Linked DNA regions of Priestia megaterium. The protein of the gene in region 1 binds, or shares a complex with, the protein of each later gene. Links are inferred from orthologs where the notes say so. Each region holds a gene or a part of one and is shown on either strand. Other genes may lie near its edges. The genes, in order: dnaB and dnaG.

The links.
Region 2: the proteins of dnaB (region 1) and dnaG are in contact, whole or in part, in a crystal structure (PDB 2R6A), measured with the Geobacillus stearothermophilus proteins. The link is inferred for Priestia megaterium from one-to-one orthologs. Residues at the interface, in WP_033016901.1 of Geobacillus stearothermophilus: Ser13, Glu15, Ala16, Gln18, Glu91, Leu92, Asp94, Ala95, Val96, Pro97, Thr98, Ala99, Ala100, Asn101, Tyr104, Tyr105, Ile108; in WP_049624496.1 of Geobacillus stearothermophilus: Lys456, Leu457, Leu458, Pro459, Ala460, Asn463, Ala464, Leu467, Leu535, Leu536, Ile537, Ala538, Gln544, Glu545, Asp548, Tyr549, His552.

Annotation. Positions count from the first base shown.
Region 1 is NZ_CP085442.1:5,134,263-5,137,429, forward strand. The notes cover bases 1-2,834. They hold dnaB (replicative DNA helicase), read right to left. Parts: upstream 2,183-2,834; coding sequence 818-2,182; downstream 1-817. Other genes in these bases: LIS78_RS26660 (adenylosuccinate synthase), read right to left, coding at 1-630; rplI (50S ribosomal protein L9), read right to left, coding at 2,299-2,748; LIS78_RS26675 (DHH family phosphoesterase), read right to left, coding at 2,745-2,834. In the rest of the region: more of LIS78_RS26675, read right to left, coding at 2,835-3,167. UniProt on the Escherichia coli protein: The main replicative DNA helicase, it participates in initiation and elongation during chromosome replication. Travels ahead of the DNA replisome, separating dsDNA into templates for DNA synthesis.
Region 2 is NZ_CP085442.1:4,428,599-4,431,813, forward strand. The notes cover bases 1-2,882. They hold dnaG (DNA primase), read right to left. Parts: upstream 2,405-2,882; coding sequence 596-2,404; downstream 1-595. Other genes in these bases: rpoD (RNA polymerase sigma factor RpoD), read right to left, coding at 1-530; LIS78_RS23020 (YaiI/YqxD family protein), read right to left, coding at 2,446-2,882. Outside these bases: more of LIS78_RS23020, read right to left, coding at 2,883-2,916. UniProt on the Escherichia coli protein: RNA polymerase that catalyzes the synthesis of short RNA molecules used as primers for DNA polymerase during DNA replication.

The DNA.
Region 1 (3,167 bases):
CGCATCATTTAATACTACTGATGTATCAACAACATATTTTGCAACTTGTTGACCATACTCATAGTACTCATCTAAAATTTCTTCTAATGTAAAGCCTTCTACTTCATACATTTTTTCAAGAAGGCGATTCTTTTCAGCTAAGTTTTGTGTTAATTTTGCTTCAAATACTTCACGGTCTAGTAAATCGGCAATTCGAATACCAACACGTGCTGCTTTATCCATATAAGCTGGTCCAATACCTTTTTTCGTTGTACCAATCTTATTTTCACCTTTACGTTCTTCTTCAACTTCATCTAATTTTAAATGATATGGAAGAATCACATGAGCTCGGTTACTAATACGTAAGTTTTCTGTTGTTACACCGCGATCATGTAAGTATTTTAATTCTTGAACAAGCGCTTTTGGATCGACAACCATACCGTTTCCAATTACACACGTTTTGTCATTATAAAAAATACCTGAAGGAATTAAATGTAACTTATAAGTTTCACCATTAAACTTAATTGTGTGACCTGCATTGTTCCCACCTTGGTAACGTGCAATCACTTCTGCATTTTCTGATAGGAAGTCTGTAATCTTCCCTTTTCCTTCATCTCCCCATTGTGTTCCTACTACAACGACTGAAGACATATCTTAAGCACCTCCGCTTAGTAAGCAACAGCTCACTACGACATAATTTAACCATGGATAAGTGTATCAATTTATCACGCTAAAGTCAATTAAATCCGAACGATTTAACAAAAGTTATTACAAATATATCGTATTTTGCGGAACGAATGCGATAACAATAAAATAAAACCTCTCATATTGAGAGGTTTTATGCACCAGGCGGCACTCCTGCGTCATCAAAGCGCCGCTCGAGATTAACGAATTTATTGTACTCTTTTACGAAAGCAAGCTGTACGGTTCCAACTGGACCGTTACGCTGCTTGGCTATAATAATCTCGATAATATTTTGATTTTCTGTATCTTTTTCATAATAGTCTTCACGATATAAGAAAGCTACGATATCAGCATCCTGCTCAATACTTCCTGATTCACGGATATCAGACATCATTGGTCGCTTATCTTGTCTCTGCTCTACCCCACGGGAAAGCTGTGATAAGGCGATAACAGGAACTTCTAATTCACGAGCTAAAGCTTTTAACGCACGAGAAATTTCAGATACTTCCTGCTGTCGGTTTTCTCCGCTTCGTCCATTTCCTTGAATAAGCTGTAAGTAGTCAATTAAAATCATCCCAAGCCCGCCTTCTTGTTTCAAGCGACGACACTTAGAACGAATTTCACCTACTCGGATACCCGGTGTATCGTCAATATAAATCCCTGCATTGGACAAAGATCCCATTGCCATAGTGAGCTTTCCCCAGTCATCAGCTGTAAGCGAACCTGTACGCAGCCTTTGTGCATCAATATTTCCTTCCGCACACAGCATCCTCATAACAAGCTGCTGAGCACCCATCTCTAAACTGAAGATGGCTACGTTCTCATCCGTTTTCGTTGCAACGTTTTGCGCAATATTTAAGGCAAAAGCCGTTTTACCTACCGATGGTCGGGCCGCTACAATGATTAAATCATTTCGCTGGAACCCTGCTGTCATTCTATCTAAATCACTAAACCCGGTTGGGATACCTGTAATGTCACCTTTTCGATTATGAAGAACTTCGATATCATCGTACGTTTGTACAAGTACATCTTTGATATTTTGAAACACACCGCTGTTTTTACGCTGTGCTACTTCTAAAATGTTTTTTTCCGCTTCATTTAATAAAACTTCTACTTCGTCTTCCCTTGCATATCCTTCTGAAGCAATATGCGTTGCAGTACGAATTAAACGGCGTAAAATCGACTTTTCTTCTACGATTTTACCGTAATACTCTACGTTTGCAGCCGTTGGAACAGAGTTAGCTAAATCACTTAAATACGATACGCCGCCAACTTCTTCTAAGATTTTTTGGTCAGCTAATTCAGACGTTACCGTTACCAAATCAACCGGTTCACCTTGGTCAGAAAGTTTCAGCATGCATGTAAAGATTTTCTGGTGCGATGCCCGGTAAAAATCTTCAGGTATTAGCAGTTCAGATGCTAAGGTTAAAGAAGAAGGCTCTAAGAAAATGGCCCCTAATAGCGCTTGCTCTGCTTCAATATTCTGAGGCGGAAGACGATCAGCAAAAAGATCACTCATATTTCTATGCCCCTCTTATATTCTTTCAGTATTTTCTTTCATCATAAATGTTGGCGCGAACAAATACAAGTCCGCGCCAACCCTTTATATTATTTACTTATTTCTCAATCTTACGTTTATTTTTGTTCAGTCACGTGTACCTTTACAGTAGCCGTTACTTCCGGATGTAATTTAACCGGTACATTTGTGTAGCCTAATGCGCGAATTGCATCATTTAATTCAATTTTACGCTTATCTACTTTAATTTTGTGCTTTTTCTTTAATTCTTCAGCAATTTGTTTGCTTGTGATAGAACCGAATAAACGGCCACCTTCACCAGATTTTGCTGTTAATTCAACTGTCAGTTCTTCAAGAGTTGCTTTTAACTCTTTGTTCGCTTGAAGTTCTGCAGCTGCATCTTTTTGCTCTCTATTTTTTTGTGCTTCTAATACTTTCACATTACCGCCTGTAGCTTCAACAGCATAACCATTTTTTAATAAGAAGTTATGTGCATAACCGTCTGAAACATTTTTCACTTCACCTTTTTTGCCTTTTCCTTTTACATCTTTTAAGAAAATTACTTTCATGATTTTTTACCTCCATCTAAGTACTCATCAATTGCTTGTTTAAGCCGTTCTTCAGCTTCATCCAAACTAATGTCTTGAAGCTGAGTAGCAGCATTCGTTAAGTGGCCTCCGCCTTGGAGGCTTTCCATAATAACTTGTACATTGATATCTCCAAGCGATCTAGCACTAATGCCAATTAGATTATCCCGTCGCTTAGAAATAACAAACGAAGCAACCACTCCGCTGATTGAAAGCAGCGTATCTGCAGCTTGCGCAATTAACACTTGATCATACATTTTGTTTGGTTCAGCTCGTGAAATAGCAATACCTGCTGTATAAATCTCTGCATGTTCAATAAAGCGTGCTCGCTGTACATATTGCGTGATATCTTCTTTTAAAAACTTTTGAACAAGAACCGTGTCTGCGCCTTGAGAACGTAA
Region 2 (3,215 bases), 710 kb from region 1 along the record:
AGACCCATGTTTCCTTCTTGAATTAAATCAAGAAACAGCATACCGCGTCCGACATAGCGTTTAGCGATACTTACAACAAGACGTAAGTTTGCTTCAGCAAGACGACGTTTCGCTTCTTCATCGCCTTCTTCAATACGTTTTGCTAAATTGATTTCTTCCTCTGCTGACAATAAATCAACGCGTCCGATTTCTTTTAAGTACATACGAACTGGATCATTAATTTTCACACCAGGAGGTACACTTAAATCATTTAAATCAAACTCTTCTTCTTTTGACAGTTCTTGAATATCGGGATCGGCATCGTCATCATTTGCTTCAGATTCACTCATTACTTCAACACCTTGTTCTCCAAGGTATTCATAATATTCATCCATTTGATCGGATTCAATTTCGAAGTTCGCCATACGCTCTGCAATTTCTTCGTATGTGAGCACACCACGTTTTTTTCCGATTTCGGTCAATTGATCTTTTACTTGTTCAATTGTTAAATCTGAATCAAGTTGTTTTGATTGAGCTGATTTTTCAGCCATCAGATCCCCTCCTTCCAAAATTTTAAGGAAAACCTTCTAAAAGTGGGACTAATACGCAACATCGTTTATTTTAACGTTTTTTTTAACTGTAAAATTTCCATTGCTATTGTCGCAGCTTTTAAATAATCTTTTTGACGCTCTGCTTCTTGCTTTTCTGCTTCTTTTTTTTCTATCGCTACCCTTTGTGGGTAAATCAATATAGTTTGGATATAATCATTCAAAGCTTGCTCCGACAATTCATCATTGATTGACATCATCGCCAATTCTGAAGCTAGACTAGACAACGAAGACTCGGGCAACCGTTCGATAAATCCGCTCGGATTAGGCTCGTGTCCTTCCTCGTAATAAGCATACAAATATAGAACAAGCGCACGATGTTCCTCAACATTGAACTGACCTTGAAGTCGGTCTTGAATTCTAAATGCTACATCCTTATCTTTCAACATATGAGCGATCAAAAAACGTTCTGCATTTTGATAAGCCGGTAATAAGCTTCTCTTTACGACTGGTTGTCTATTTATATTATTTCGATTTGGAGAATCATTATCCTTTTTCTTTTTTTCAGTTCGATATACTTGATACTGCTGTTCTTTAAGCGCATCTAATGAAATGGAAAACTCTTGTGCCAATTGGCGTAAATAATGATCTCGCTCTACAGCTTTCGTAAGGAGGCTTATTTCTTTCAAAATGTCTTCAATGTATTGCATACGTTCAGATTCATTTTGTAGATTTCGTTTTCGGCGGAGATACCTCATTTGAAATGCCATAAAGGTCAAGCTGCTATTAATAACATCATTTTGAAACTTCTCTGCCCCGTATTCTTTAATATAATCATCCGGGTCATAACCATCCGGCATCACAGCAATCTTAACGGTACAACCCACATTTGTTAAGATAGCAGTTGCTTTGTGCGCTGCTTCAATTCCGGCAGAATCTGCATCATAGCAAATAATAACGGACTCTACATTTCGGCGAATAATCTTGGCTTGTTCTTCTGTTAAGGCAGTTCCCATTGTTGCAATTGCGTTTGGGCACCCCGCTTTAACAGCCGAAATAACATCTGCAAATCCTTCAAATAAAATAACCTGCTGATTTTTGCGTATATGTTTTTTAGCGCGGTGAAAGTTGTAGAGTGTGCGACTTTTGTTAAAAATAGAAGTTTCGGGACTGTTTAAATATTTAGGCTGCCCTTTTATCTCTTTTAGCAGGCGCCCTGAAAATGCAATTGTTTTGCCTTGCAAGTCAGCAATAGGAAACATAATTCGATCACGAAAACGATCAAAGTACGTTTCATCTTGGTTGCGTTTAATGATTAAACCTGCATGTTCCATCTCTTGCGGATTAAACCCACGTTTTGTTAAGAACTTACTTACAAATTCCCACGAATCTAAAGCAAAACCTATCCCAAATTCATCGATAATTTCTCGTGAAAACCCTCGATTTATTAAATAATCATAAGCATCTTGGCCTTCTTTTGTATTTACCAATAAATGATGGTAAAATTTCTTTAAAAGCTCGTGTGCTTCAATCATTTTATTGCTAGGCTTTTGATTATCTTCTTCATGAGGATGTATCTCATGTTCGAAAGGAATATCTCCTTTTTCAGCAAGCTGCTGAGCTGCTTCCGTGAAGGACAGTCCTTCTAATTCCATTATGAATGAAAATGAATTCCCTCCTGCACCGCATCCAAAGCAATGATAAATTTGTTTATCAGGCGATACTGAAAAAGACGGTGTGCTTTCCCCATGAAACGGACAGAGTCCAAAATAATTGCGCCCTTGTTTTTTTAGTTGTACATAATCGCTTATGACGTCGACAATATCTACTGAATGCCGAATACGGTCGATTACTTCATCAGGAATTCGATTTGCCATAGTAACAGCTCCGTATTTCATATAATATTCTTCACTAAGTGCTAAATTCCTGCAAGTTTCGACAACATTTTTTCAAAAGCTTGAATGAAATGCTGGCGATCTTCTTCACTAAATGCCTTTGGGCCTTTAGTATGACGCCCTGACCGTCGCTCTTTTGCAGAAACATAGCGAAAGAAAAGCACCGTATTCATTTCGTCGTCATTATAGTACTTTCCACGAGGAGACAGTGCGTAAACCCCTCGACTTACTAACATGCTTGCTAAGCCAGTATCTTGAGTTACGACAATATCCTGCTTGACTGCGTGATTTAAAATATATAAATCTGCGGCTTCCTTTTCTGCATCCACATAGACCCATTTTCCTGGTGTAGGATTTGTTTGCATGTGAGCATAGGAAGCAACAAACACAAGCTCGATGTCATATGTATGTGTAAGTTCAACGATTTCTGCTTTAACAGGGCATGCATCAGCATCGACAAAAACTTTACTTTTTCTTTTGCTATAACTCTGTATTCTACATCCCTCCAGAGATTCCTTCTAACAATTTGTTATTTCCTGTAGATGGCATTTGTCGAATACTTTTTTCGATTTTGACTTGACTTTTATATAAATAGTTTATTCGTTCTTAACAAAGTCTAAACCTAAAACTATTCTTTTTTATCACAATTTTTTATTATAATATAAACAACCTATATTTTCTATACAAAAGTCACTTGTTTTTAAAAGTTCTGTCATATTCATCTTTGGTATATTTTCTTAGGCTTACAGCATACAAACATAAGAAAGCAATCTCCTTTATGTCACGCACAGAG